Regions from separate parts of the Spongiibacter sp. genome, predicted to be linked through region 2. Evidence: predicted binding sites of a transcription regulator. Region 2 holds the regulator's gene; the other holds the start of a gene.
The links. The regulator FNR, encoded in region 2, switches genes on or off when oxygen is low (the NO sensors DNR and NnrR bind a similar motif). The targets are predictions, from matches to a motif close to TTGATNNNNATCAA.

Region 1: AC5DB9_RS05760 (OmpW/AlkL family protein) is a predicted target of FNR. The motif match lies at 4,354-4,367, and genes of this name have one in related genera.

Annotation. Positions count from the first base shown of each region.
Region 1 is NZ_CFHTQA010000010.1:604-7,852, forward strand. It holds gene tyrS (tyrosine--tRNA ligase) at 1-848, opposite strand, end outside; gene AC5DB9_RS05750 (peptidoglycan DD-metalloendopeptidase family protein) at 1,098-2,435, shown strand; gene AC5DB9_RS05755 (anhydro-N-acetylmuramic acid kinase) at 2,435-3,553, shown strand; gene AC5DB9_RS05760 (OmpW/AlkL family protein) at 3,568-4,290, opposite strand; gene erpA (iron-sulfur cluster insertion protein ErpA) at 4,429-4,782, opposite strand; gene argC (N-acetyl-gamma-glutamyl-phosphate reductase) at 4,872-5,912, opposite strand; gene AC5DB9_RS05775 (chloride channel protein) at 5,921-7,249, opposite strand, start outside.
Region 2 is NZ_CFHTQA010000031.1:30,636-37,884, reverse strand. It holds partial or broken gene AC5DB9_RS12020 (cbb3-type cytochrome c oxidase subunit I) at 1-519, opposite strand, end outside; gene AC5DB9_RS12015 (Yip1 family protein) at 734-1,342, opposite strand; gene fnr (fumarate/nitrate reduction transcriptional regulator Fnr) at 1,444-2,175, opposite strand; gene hemN (oxygen-independent coproporphyrinogen III oxidase) at 2,294-3,685, opposite strand; gene AC5DB9_RS12000 (hemerythrin domain-containing protein) at 3,722-4,285, opposite strand; gene AC5DB9_RS11995 (acetoacetate decarboxylase family protein) at 4,456-5,232, opposite strand; gene AC5DB9_RS11990 (Rieske 2Fe-2S domain-containing protein) at 5,290-6,264, opposite strand; gene AC5DB9_RS11985 (TetR/AcrR family transcriptional regulator) at 6,406-7,089, opposite strand; gene AC5DB9_RS11980 (SDR family NAD(P)-dependent oxidoreductase) at 7,108-7,249, opposite strand, start outside.

The DNA.
Region 1 (7,249 bases), on a different contig from region 2:
TCGAGACCAAGGAAGGTGAAGTAACGCAGGAATTTGTAAACATCGGCGTCTGCCGTGCTCAACCAGAACTGATAAAAGGCATAAGGAGAGGTTTTGGCCGCATCCAGCCAAATGGTTCCTGATTCCGTTTTGCCGAACTTCGTGCCATCCGCCTTGGTCACCAATGGCATGGTGAGACCGTGCACTGCCGATCCGTTCATACGGCGGGCCAAATCGATACCCGCCGTAATATTGCCCCACTGGTCAGAACCACCCAGTTGCAGGGTACAGCCGTGACGTTTATTCAACTCCGCGAAATCCAGCGCCTGAAGCAGGGAGTAGCTGAACTCTGTAAATGAAATCCCTGAGCCTTCGCGATCAATCCGCTGCTTCACCGACTCCTTGGCGATCATACTATTCACGGAGAAGTGCTTACCCACGTCGCGCAGAAACTCCAGCGCAGTCATCGGGCCAAACCAATCCAGATTATTGGCCATCTCGGCGGCGTTATCACCCGATTCAAAATCGACGAAACGGGAGATTTGCGACTTGAGACGCTCCACCCAGCCTGCAACCACATCAGGCGTATTCAACTGACGCTCCTGCGCTTTGAAGCTGGGATCACCAATCAATCCTGTCGCGCCGCCCACCAAGGCAATCGGCTTGTGGCCCGCCTCCTGAAAACGCTTGAGGGCCAGCAACGGCACCAAATGACCGATGTGCAAACTGTCTGCGGTGGGATCGAATCCACAATACAGAGTACGCGGCGCCTCGGAGAGGTAGTCTGACAGGCCGTTTTCGCCTGTCATTTGCGCAACGAGTCCGCGCGCCTCCAGTTCGGCCAGTAACCCGGTATTGAGCCTCGTCATTTCAGAACCTTCTATATATACAGTTGTCTTTAGATCGCCGACGGACATTCAGCTCGGCGCGCATGGCAGGGACCGCCAAGGGCTGAGCAAGATACAACAAGCCCCATCAAAAGGAAACGCGACGCGGCTGACAGACCGGGCGCTAAAAGCTAGAATCTACATGAAGTTTCGGCAAATACGACTTTTGCCACTTTGCGCCTTTGTTATAATGCACAAAATTTCGCCAGCGTCACATTAACCGGATTCAAGATGTTCAACCGCAGTCTAAAACGTCATGCCGAGCCGAAGGACAGCGTCCGCTTTCCGCGTCGACATCTCGCTATTGCCGCTTCAACACTGATTGCGCTGGGCGTTTCATTGCTAATGCTTCCCGGGGAAAATGCCGAAGCCAAGCGCACTGCCATCCCGCTCAATCTGGACCTGACACCGCGCGCGCCTATCGAGTCCCCCGCAGAAGAGACCTACGCGTTCACAGAGCCTGAACAGGAATGGCTGGAAATGGAAGTTCGCCCCGGCGATTCACTATCCAGCATTTTCAGCCGGGCCAAGCTGACACCTCAGGACCTGCATGAGCTGATCAGCACCGCGAAAAAAACAAAGGCGCTTAACACCATACGCCCCGGCCAAAAGCTAGGCTTCCAGGTTGACGACAACGGCAAGCTCAGCGCCATGAGCTTGCAGATCGACAAGCTGAACAGCTTGGTTTATGAACGCGGCGTGACGGGCTTTACGACTACCGAAGTCAGCGAGACTCCGGAAGTGCGCCAGCGCGTCGCCAGCGCTACCATCACCAGCTCACTGTACAAAGCGGCGCAAGATGCCGGGGTCAACCAGAGCATCATTATGGAGCTGGCCAACATCTTCGGCGGGGTACTGGACTTCGTCTACGATGTGCGCAAGAACGATTATTTTATCGTGATCTACGAAGAGCTCTACCTTAATGGCGAGCACCTCGGCAGCGGCCAGATACTTGCGGCACAGTACTTTAACCAGGGCGATTCGTTTGAGGCCTATCGCTACATCAATAAAGAGGGCGATGTGGATTACTTCTCCGAACGTGGAGAAAGCATGCGCAAGGCGTTCCTGAGAGCACCACTGGATTTCACCCGCATCAGCTCACGCTTTGACCCCAAACGCCTGCACCCGGTTTTCAAAACTGTCCGCCCACATCGAGGCATTGATTACGCAGCCTCCCGCGGGACACCGGTCTATGCCGCCGGTGACGGCCGCGTACAGGAAGCCGGCTATTCAAAGGCCAACGGCAACTACGTGTTTATCAAGCATGGCGAAGCTTACGTAACCAAGTACCTCCACCTGCACAAACGCGCGGTGTCCAAAGGCGAGCGTGTTCGACAGCGGGAAACGATTGGCTGGGTCGGCTCAACCGGCTACGCAACGGGACCACACTTGCATTACGAGTTTCTGATGAACGGCGTTCACAGGAACCCGGCAACGATTGTCGACAAGCTCCCGCCGCCCACCAAAGTGAGCCAGGCAGCGATGCCAGACTTCTTGAGCCAGATCAGCGGCCTGCAATTACAACTGCGCACCTACGCAGCACAACGTAACTACGGCAGCGAAGGCTAGTGCCCTCCTCTCAGTATATTGGCCTGATGTGTGGCACCAGCCTCGACGCTATTGATGTCGCACTGATAGAAACCACTCCCGAGATTACACTGCTGGCAGCACAGGATTACCCCTTTCCTCCAGCATTGCGCAGCGATCTGTTAGCGCTGTGCCAGCCCGGCAACGACGAAATAGAAAGGATGGGGCGAGCTGACCGCCAACTCGGCCAGACACTTGCCAAAGCGGTTATCCAGTTCCTTAACGAGCAGTCTATCGAGACCTCTGCGATTGCCGCCATTGGCAGCCATGGCCAGACGATTCGCCACCGGCCAGGCAACGCAAAGCAAGCGTTCGACGACGCCTTCACACTTCAGATTGGCGACCCGAATACCCTCGCGGAAATAACCGGCATCAATGTCGTTGCCGATTTCAGGCGGCGCGATATCTCGGCCGGCGGCCAAGGCGCCCCCCTGGTCCCGGCTTTCCACAAGGCGGCGTTTGGCGACGCATCGCGCGACCGGGTGATCGCCAACATTGGCGGCATGGCTAATATCAGCGTACTGCGTAAAAGCGGTGACGTCAGCGGCTTTGACACTGGTCCGGGAAATATTCTGCTGGACAGCTGGATACAACACTGTAAAAACCGGCACTACGATCGCGATGGCGAATGGGCCTCAACAGGACGTGTTAACAACGCCTTGCTGAAAGGCCTTCTCGACACCCCCTATTACCAACTAGCAGGACCGAAAAGCACGGGCAGAGAAGACTACAACCTTGCAATGATCCAAGCGCAATTATCAGCGCTGGAGGAAATACCCCAAGAAGATGTTCAAGCCACACTGCTTGAACTGACAGCAGTAACTCTCGTTGATGCTATCAGTAAAGAGCATTTATCCGAGCCTGAACTGTATCTATGCGGTGGCGGCGCCCACAATACGGCATTGAGACAGCGAATCGCCGAACTTATGCCGGGAAGCCGAGTTGAAGACACCTCAACGCTGGATATACATCCCAATTGGGTTGAGGCCGCTGCCTTCGCATGGCTCGCCCACGCAACGATGAATGGCATTCACGGAAATGTCCCATGCGTAACGGGCGCCAGGGGCGCCCGTCTATTGGGGGCAATCTACCCCGCCTAAGCACTTTGCATAGCTTAGAATTTATAGCCTACGCTCAGGGTGTACACCATGGGATCTACCTCAATATCCGTAGTCAGCTTATCGCCACTAGAGAACTGAATTTTGGCTTCGGTATCGATATCGATCCAACGTACGGATGCATTGACTAACCAGTGTTCATCAACGTGGTAGTCCACCCCCGCCTGAAGGGCAACACCAATCGAGTCATCCAGTTTCATTTTGCCGTTATTCAGCCCAAGGCTGGCAAATGTCGCTTCCGCCTCGGGGGTCAACTCTTCATCGTAAATGAAGGTGTAGTTAATCCCCGCGCCAACATATGGCTGAAGAGCGCCCAATGGCGAGAAGTGATAGACCGCGCTCAGCGTGGGAGGAAGGTGTTTGAAGTCGGCAACATCCAAGCCTTGGATGTAACCTTTGCCCGATGCGGTATGCTCGAAGGGCTTAGCAGCCAACAGCTCCACACCCCAGTTTTCAGTGAGCATATACTCAACCGTTAAGCCGAGCTGAGTATCGCTATTAATACCAACGGACGAACTTTGCCCTGGCGTCAACAAACCGCCCCCCAGCATCAGCACACTGCCATTCAGCTTAATATCATCACTGTCTTCGCGCGGCTCGACCTGTGTCGCACCAGCACGCACCACCCATTGTCCAGGCTTATAACCCAAGCTATCTGCGAATACCGAGGGGGCAGCAACGGCTGCCGCTAGTGACATCGCTACACTGAGTTTTTTCATTTTGACGTCTCCACGCATGAAATTGTGTGGAAACCATTACAGCGGACGGGAAGTGCAGGGAGATTGATTTAAGTCAGGAAATCGCAGCACGCGCCGAACCAATAGAGAAAATACTGATCCAGCGCAATTTTTTGACGTTTACACAGCGAAAGACGAACCGCAGCCACAGGTGGTTGTCGCATTGGGATTGCTGACAACAAAGCGCGAACCTTCCAGCCCCTCGGTATAGTCAAGCTGGGCGCCCTCAATATACTGATAGCTGAGCGGGTCAACCAGCACAACGACACCGTCTTTTTCTACCAGCGTATCGTCTTCATCAGCCAACTCGTCAAAGGTGAAGCCATACTGAAAGCCGGAGCAGCCACCACCGGTGACAAACACGCGAAGCTTCAGCTCGTCATTGGCTTCGTCTTCCATCAGGTGCCGGACTTTGGCCACGGCCCTGTCGGTTAACTGCAGTACCGACGGCGTAAATTCTTCAACTGCTGACATGTTTCACCTCTTACCTTCGCACGATGCGTGCCCGACAATTATCCTCTTATCCTAGTAAAACAGTCAAGAATTGTCAGGCAGCCCTCACCTCAGGGCAGGAGCGAAATACTGCCCAGCCCCGCTGTCTCTGGCAGACCGAACATCAAATTCATGCACTGAATAGCCTGACCGGAAGCGCCTTTCACCAGATTATCAATCACCGACAGCACCACGACTGTGTTGCGGTTCTGCGGGCGGTGCAGTGCAATACGACAGGTGTTACCGCCGCGCACCGTGCGCGTTTGTGGCAGGCTTCCCAGCGGCATGACATCGACAAAAGGCGCGTCGGCGTAGCGTTTTTCAAACAGGAATTGCAATTCATCCAGACCGACATTCGGGTCGAGCTGTTCGGAGAACAGCGTCGCGTGGATGCCGCGGACCTGCGGCAGCAGGTGGGGAGTAAATGTCAGGTTTACCGCCTCATTCGCCGCAATCGACAGCTCCTGCTCAATCTCGGGTAAATGGCGATGACCGGAAACACCGTAGGCTTTAAAGCTGCCATCCATTTCAGCGAAGAGGTTATCGACCTTGGCCTGACGGCCCGCCCCACTCACACCGGACGCAGCACTCGCGATCAGCCGCTGACTGTCCACCAGCTTCTGCTCCAGCAGCGGAAGAAAACCCAGCTCTACCGCTGTCGGATAGCAGCCAGGGCAGGCGATAAGGCGCGCCGATTTGATCGCCTCGGCATTGGTTTCTGGCAGTCCGTAAACGGCTTCGTCCAGCAATTCCGGGCAAAGATGCTCTTCGTTGTACCACTTGGACCACAGCGCCGCGTCGCGAATTCGAAAATCGGCAGACAGGTCTATCACCCGCGTGCCGGCCGCCAGCAACTCGGGCACCAGCTTCATAGCAACATTGTGGGGCGTGGCGAAGAACACCACATCACAACTGGAGAGAGCCGTCACATCAGGCACGGAAAAACGCAGGTCGCACACACCACGCAGGCTGGGAAACAGTTCATCGACCGCGACACCATCCTCGGCACGGGAGGTGATCATCGCCACTTCCGCATCGGGGTGCCCTGCGATCAAGCGAAGCAACTCAGCGCCTGTGTAGCCTGTTCCGCCTACAATTCCTACCTTTACCACGCGACCTCCTATGACTTGTTTGTGGGCAATGAGTCAGCGTCCTCGCTGTCATTGCGCTTCTCTTTCAACAGATGTTCCCAGCTTCGCACCAGGTCTTTCGCCAGCACATGATAGACCGGCTCGGGCATCACCAATTTGGAAACCACTGTCGCCGCCAACGCACTCACCATCAGTACCGGTAGTATATCGTGATTGTTCCCGGTTAACTCCAGCACGATAACAAATGCGGTGATAGGCCGCTGTACCACACCGGCAAAATAACTGGCCATCCCCACCAGAATTAGAGATACCGGCGGCACAGAGGGAAACAGCGAACTCATCGACGCCCCAAACTCGGCGCCTGCCGCCAGGCTTGGCGAAAAAATACCACCGGGAATACCACTGAAATACGTGATCATGGTGGCAATAACGCGACCGAATGCGGTCCACCAACTGCCTTCTGCCTCCATCGCCAGCAGGGCTTTTGCCTCGACATAACCGCTGCCCATGGTCGCGCCATCTGAGAGCAGCCCCATCACCGCCAGCAACAAGCCAATCACCATGGCGACGACCAGAGGCTGCTTCAGCACCAGCGGCCCGACAGCCCGACTGCCCTCCACTAGGAAGAAACTGAACAAGCCACCCAACAAACCGCAGATCAGACTGGCCACGATAATAAACGGATAATCCTGAAGCGGCAGCGCCGTAATATCGGGTACGCCAAAGTAGCTGTAGTGGCCAGCAAACATCAGCACCACGATCCCCGACAGGATAATTGCCATAATCAGCGTGCCTGTGGTCCGCGCCTCCATGGACTGTTGCAGCTCTTCAATGGCAAAGACGATCCCGGCCAACGGCGCATTAAAAGCTGCCGACACCCCCGCCGCCCCTCCCGCAACAATCAAGCTGCTTTCAATTTGCTTTTGCTTGAGTCGCGCCCAGCACCCAAAGCGGTACATCAACGCCGCTCCGACATGAACACTCGGCCCCTCCCGCCCCACCGTCGCGCCAACAAGCAGCGCTGCGCAAGTAAGCAGCACCTTCAATGTGGCTACCGGCAACGACAAAAATGGACCGCGCAACCAGTGATAACTCTGCTTGTGGACCAACAGCACCTGCGGAATACCGCTGCCCCTAGATGCCTTGCCCATGCGATTCATCAACCAGACAATGGCCATCATGCCGAGCGGGGTAATCACCAAAAAGGCATAGGGATATTGCTGATGTGCGTGCTCAAATAGACTGAAACTCTCTTCCGACAGCCAGGCAAAACCCTGAATAACCAGACCGACCGTCAGCGCACCCAACCAAAATACCGCTCGGGTTTTCCAATCCTCCAGGGTCCCCAATTGGCGGCG
Region 2 (7,249 bases):
CGCAACCGTGACGATGAACGCGCCGTAGAACCAGTTCGCCACATAGATGTGGTCGGTTTTGCGCTTCATGATGGTGCCGAAGAACAGCACCGCATACGCCACCCAAACAATGGCGATCAGAATATCAATCGGCCACTCCAACTCGGCGTATTCTTTGGTGCTGGTCATGCCCATCGGCAGGGTGATTGCCGCCAGCACAATAACCAGCTGCCAGCCCCAGAACACAAACCCCGCGAGGCGCGTCGACAACAGCGCGGTTTGACAGGTTCGCTGTACCACAAAGAGCGACGACCCCATGAGGGCACAGCCCCCAAAGGCAAAAATCACCGCATTCGTATGCAGTGGCCGCAGGCGGCCGAAGCTGAACCAGGGCGTGTCAAAGTTGAGCTGAGGCCACACCAGCTGTGCCGCAATCAGCACACCGACAGCCATGCCAACAATGCCCCACACCACGGTCATCACGGTAAATTGCCGCACGACTTTGTAGTTGTAGATTGGATGTTCTAGTGAAGACGCCATGACGATTCATGTTCCTCTAGAGTGGACGGCGCTCAAGATACGGTTTTTCATGCATATCTGAGGCGAGGTTTGAAAAAATGTGGCTAATTGTGCCAGCCTGCGGCGGCGAGGATGCTGACTCAGATCAACGAAAATCGGAACCGCTCTGCGACAATATGTCGCAGAAAATCTGAGCCTTCGCTCCTGACTCCACCCACGCTATAACTCAATCACGTTAATCCGTGAAAACCGGGGTAATCCCCATATCCCAGAGGATGACAACACAGCCCATCAGCGCCATGAAAATCACCATACAAATGGCCACAACGGCCGAGGCATACAGAAAGCCCCGATCCTCAGGAATTCCCATGACCAGTGGAATGCCGAGATAGAGCAGGTATACGGCCCACCCCAGCGCAGCAATGCCCAGTGCCAGGTCTACCCAGAACACCGGGTAAAAACCCACCAGTCCGGCAATGAACAAGGGCGTTGCGGTGTAGCCCGCAACCACCATGCCCTTCATGATCGATGAATTTGCCCCGTAGGTTTCCGACATCCAGTTAATCGAGTAACCGATGATCGCGAGAGAAACCAACATCGCAAAGTAGAAAGCAATAACGATTTGCAGCGCACTCTGGTCAGTCAGGCGCACAATCTCGCCGTCGCCGACTGTCCAGCCGATCCTGCTGGCACCGTAGTACCACGCGATACAGGGTCCAGCAGCCAGAACAATGGGGTACAGCAGCTTCGATGCCAGCGAACTGTCGCTGAGCTCTGACACCTTTTGCCACTGCTTGCGGGGACTGAACAGAAAACCGAAGGGATTGCTTATTATTGCGCTCACGGCCTAGTCTCTTTTCTGGTGGAAGGTTTAGTTCCAGAGTCTAGCCGGAATTCAGGAGATTTGCTTGATTTGCGTCAAGCGGAAAACTAAATCGACGGTAACTAGAGGTTTGCGACGGTTTTCAGCTTTTCCACATCAAGCTGACTGATTTCTTTGTTGTCGATTTTAACCAGTTCCTGCTTGGCGAAACGGCTCAGCACACGACTGACTGTCTCCACCGTCAAGCCTAAAAAGCTGGCGATATCCGCTCTCGCCATCGGCAGACGGAACGCCGATGCCGACAACTGCCGACGCGCCTGACGCGCAGAAATGCTCACCAACAAGGAAGCGACCCGCTCATCGGCGGTATTCTTACTCAACAGGGTGATATGCCGCTGGTCATCGACAATCTCGCTGCTGAGCAGCTTGAAGAAATGCCGCTGCAGGTTGGGCAGCTGGCCACTGAGGTCTTCAATCTGCGCAAAGGGAATTTCACAAATAGCCGAGACTTCCAGCGCAACCGCCGAGCTGGCATAGCGGTTCTGACCAATACCGTCGAGCCCGACGACTTCGCCGGGGAAGTAAAAGCCGGTCACCTGCTCGTCACCCGCATCGGTAATGCTGTAGGTTTTCACCGCCCCCGAACGCACGGCATAGACCGAGGTGAAGACATCGCCTTCGCGGAACAGATGGTGGCTTTTCTGCAATGGACGACCGCGCTGAACAATATTGTCCAGACGCACAATCTCGTCACTTTCCAGAGCAAGGGGGAGGCAGATGCCACTCAACCGGCAATTATTACAACTTACTGCAGGATTGTGCGGGCAAGCTTTCGTTGCATTGACGGGTTGCATGCGGCCTCCAGACGCTAAACGGCATAGTCAGACTGTCGCCATTGAACGCCTATCACCGCAAAGGGTCAAGTCTGCATCCGGCTATTTTACCCGATTAAAACGTCTCTCTGGCTAATGACTACAGCGTCTTGGAGTACGCGCCCTGATGCTGCTCCAGGCTTTGATCAAACAACATACAAATATTGCGCAACAACAAGCGACCACGATCATTGATCCGCAGCTCATCCGGCATCAGCGTGACGATGCCTTCTCGCTCCATCGCTTCCAACTCGGGAATCGCGTCGGCAAACTTGCGACGGAAAAACACATGAAAGCGGTCGTAGAGATCGACGTAACTGAGGCGCAGATTACAGGCCAACTGCATAATCACATAACGCCGCAACAGATCCTCGGCGTTCAGGGTGAGCCCTTTTGCCACCGGCAGTTGTCCGGCATCGATGGCCGCGTAGTACTCCTCCAGAGATTTATGGTTTTGTGCATAGCAGCGCCCCAGAGAACTGATCGCTGACACGCCCATCCCAATCACATCCGGAGAACGACAGGTGGAGTAGCCCTGAAAATTCCGCTGTAAACGCCCTTCCTGCTGAAATTTGGCGAGTTCGTCTTCTGGTTTCACAAAGTGGTCCATGCCGATATTGATATAACCGGCTTCGCTGAGGCGCTGCTCGGCCAGCAGGAATATCGACAGCTTCTCTTCGCTGTTCGGCATCGGGTGGCGATCCATCGACTTCTGCCACTTAAACCGCTGAGGCAAATGAGCGTAGTGGTAAAGGGCGATGCGCTCGGGCGACAAGGCAATGACATCGTCCAGCGTCCGCGAGAAGGTCTCCAGCGTCTGCCGCGGCAGGCCGTAAATCAAATCCATACTCACCGAGCGGAAATTGTAGCGGCGGGCGGCCCCCATCAAACGGGCGATCATATCCGTGCTCTGTACGCGATTAATCGCCTCCTGTACCCGCAGATCAGTGTCCTGAATGCCCATGCTGATGCGATTGAACCCCAAGCCCTTTAACAGAGCGAGATAGTCCTCATCGACCGAGCGCGGATCGAGTTCGATGGAGAACTCCCGCTCACTGCCGTCATCAAGATTGAAGTGCGTGGCCAGGGAGTGCACCAGTTCCGTCATCTCGGCCTTGTCCAGATAATTGGGCGTGCCGCCGCCCAAATGCAGCTGGGTAACCCGGCGCCCCGGCCCCAATCTGTCAGAGAGCATTTCAAGCTCTTTATGCAGATGATCCAGGTAACGCCGACTGGCATTGGGGTCGCGTGTAATCACTTTGTTGCAGGCGCAGTAATAGCAGAGGCTGTGACAGAACGGCACGTGCACATACAGAGACAGCGGCGACGGGCTGCGTCGCGCCTCTTTCAAAAAAGCATCGTAGTCCGCCACGCCGAAGTCGTCGCGAAAATTCAGTGCTGTGGGATAAGAGGTGTACCGTGGTCCCTGCACCGCATAACGGCGCACCAGCTCACCGGCATCGTGCATGCTTTCAGCTAACGCAACAGACATCTCATACTCCTGGCGCCCTGAGCGCCGACATCATTATTAGTGAACAAAGGCGCCGTCAAAGGCGGGACGCTGCAACGGCAACGCGGCGAGATAGGCATCGCGCTCGGCGAGGCGGTCTTCGCCGACCTCAACCGTAATTGCCTGCTGGATTTCCTCCCAGTCAGCCGGGGTAAAAAGCTGATCGGCAACCGAAAAAATGCTGCGCTCTTCATGAATATGGGAAATCTGTCGGCTGTGATAGTGGCGCGCCAGGCGCACAAGACTCGGGCGCAGTGTCTGCTCGCCCATGCGCAACTCGGCAAAAATCAGCGACAGCTGTTCGCTCAGCGCTTCGAGCATGCTGTGGTCGCGCATCACATTGTTCAGGGCGTAGTGATTGATGCCCAGTTTGGAATGAAGTTGGCGAAATACCACATGCTCCACCGGATGGTGCCAGGCTTCGGGAAAGGTCTGGATGTAATCCAGGCCATTCAGAATGGTATCCAGATTGGCGGGAGTGACGTGCATGCCGGAAAAGCGTTCGATCTCGTGAATCAACTCGTAAAGCATCCGTTGCATTCGCTGATGATCGGCCTCGAGCTGCTGAAAAATACTGTGCATGCCATACACTCCCATGGGTTGATGCTCAGCACTGTAACGCCAGCGCCGGACCAGCCGCTTGACCTGAATCAAGCGGCGACCGCATTGGAAGATAGGGGTATTACCGGATAGGAGGAGAAAACGGCGAGCAAGAGAACATCGGCCGGGCGTCATTGCCCGACCGGCCGGCATCAGCCCTGCTTGGGGCCGCCGTTTTCACCCAGCCAGCGGGAACCGCCGATGGTGTCAGAAAACGGGGTGAACGCGTCAGCATCCAGAGCCCCTTCGAGAGTCAGGCGGCGATCCAGAAAGATCGGTGACCACAGCCAGGCCTCGGGCTCACTGCGCACCGGCAGCTCGCTGGCGAGCGGGTCCCAGGGACTCGGATTGAGCGTCAGCTGCCCCTGCAGCTTCTCGATCTGCGCCGTGCCGTATTTGGAGTACACGCGCACCACGTGCGGCGGAAAATCCCAAGTCACATTCTCTGCCGTCGAGTCCACGCCTCTCAGCTGTTTAATCCACCACTCATTGGTTTCAAACTCCGGCGGAATTTCACCCGGCCCGGTCACCTGTCCTTTGAACTCCAGAAAAGTGTAGCCCCGGTGAGTGACTTTCGCGGAGATAAAATCCATCAGCCGATAATACTGGGTTTCCGCATAGTACTTCGGCTGTCCCCAGCGTTCCTGGCTGATGTAGATAGCGGCTTCCTGATCAATGGCAATACCAAGTGTGTACTCGCCCTCAATGCCGTTGTACTCGGCATCGACATTCACCACGCAACCGTACTCGGGCTCATTGAGCACCGGAAAATTGTAGATGGTAATGGTGACGCCCGGCTGCTTGCCGGGATTAATGCCCGGCGGCAGCAGCTTGGCAATGCTGGCGGGGTCGCTCATGTAGCGAATCTTCAACATAGGCCAGTTGAGGATATCTCCCGGCTTTCCCATGATAGCGCTTGTCTCACTCATTATTATCCCTCTTATTGTGTTGGAACGATGCTCAAGGCGCGCAGCACCCGCCGCCGCTTATGCGGCGTAGAACTGATCAAACCATTTACGGTAACGGGCAATCGGACCATCGCCGTCGCAGAGTGTGGGCTCTTCGAGATACACCTTGTTCTCCCAGATCGGAATGTCCTGACCGACCTGCCGCACAATTTCGTCGCGGAACGCATTGGCGTAGAGCGTGTGCTCTGAGGTTTGCTGTTTGGGCATGCTGAAGCTAAAGCGCATGTGGATATTCTGATCGTCAATCGGCGTGATGGTCCCCATCATCACAATGTCGAACATCCGTGAGAATTTCTGAAAGGTCTGACCCGGCCCAAAGGAATAAGTCTCCAACCGCCCCTGGTCATAGTTTTCACCGCTCAGGTCGACATTGCCCTGCTCGTCGATGGCGTGCTGCTGACTGTCCATGATGGTCCAGCGTCGATAGCCCTCAATCGTCACCTTGCCGTCAGGCATTTCCGGCGAACCATGCACTGTGACAAAGTGCGCGATATCCACCGCATTCTCGCCGGTTTCCTGAATAATGGAATTGATCTGCCAGTCGTAGGTGTCCATGGGCGTCCACTCGTCAGAGTGCAACTCGGCGTGGCGCTCCACTTCCCACATCGGCGCGGCACCCTCGGGGTGGTACCAGGCCCAGATCATCTGATTGACCTCAACCACCGGGTAGCGGCCAATGGCCTGCTTATCGACCACCTTAGGCGGCATATTCTTGGCATAGGGCACCTTGGTACAGAAGCCGCGGCCATCGAATTCCCAGGCGTGAAAGGGACAGGCGATGCTCTCACCATGGACTTCGCCACCGTGCCCGAGGTGGGCACCAAGGTGGGGACAGTGGGCATCGAGAATCACCGCCTCACCCGACTCAGTGCGAAACAGCACCAGATCTCGACCAAAGTAGGTCAGGGGTTTCACATCCTTCGGCGCCAGATCCTTGCTGTATTCAATGGCAAACCAGCCGCACGGGATGGGCTTGTTATATCTATTATTCATGCTCCCTCCGAACCCTTATTCAAAAAAGGTAACTACGTTGTAAAAAAACTATATGGTTTACTTATTCGGGTCAAGAGGGCAGCGCTTAATTGCGGCAAGAAAGCGCTGGGGAGATCACATTGGGGAGAAGAAGGGAAAAGCTCAGTCGTTGCGCAGCATGCTGGAAACAATAAACGCCCACAGTTCGCGGTAACGGGATGGAGAGTCATACTCGGTGTCGTGCACCCAGTTCAAGGTGATGGCGTTCAGCATTCCCACCGTCACTTCCGCACAAAACGCCGTACTCAGCTCCGGCTTCAGCACCTCGCGATGGTGTTCGTAAAAGCGCAGGAAAATACTGTTGATAAAGGCGAGCTGCCCCGCCCCCTCATGAATATTCGCCGCCAGTGCGCCCACCGAGAAGGCGATCAGCTCCCGCTCAACCCCACCGGCTCGCTGTTCACGGCGAATAAAGACATTGATCATGTCTTCAAGCTGTTCAGCGAAGGGCTTGCCGCTTTCAATGACCTCATCAATCAGCTTATCGGTGCCGCGCAGCAACTCCTCCTGACACAGCTCACTGATCAGCTCATTTTTGGTCGCGTAGTAGTTGTAGAAGGTTTTTTTCGCGATATCGACACAGTCGCAGATCGCATCAATTGTCAGCCCTTCAACGCCGTGTCGACCAATCAGCCGAAGGCTTTCCGCGCGAATCGCTTCTCTTACCGCTTTCTTCTTCCGCTCGCGACGCCCAAGTTGACTTACCGGCACCGGCTTCTCCTTATTCTTCGCCAAAGCGCCGGATAGTAGCGCATGATCGGCGAGCACGTCACCGTCTGCCATCATGACGTGCCCCCGGTGCGCTTACAGAACATTCGGTGGCGTGGGCGTCGTGCCCTCCAAAATACTCTGGGTACGCGCGACAAATGCGGCACGGGACTTCTCGGACATTGGCGAAATCCAGAACTTCTCGGCGCGGATGCCGTTCAGCGCAAACGCCGCCACC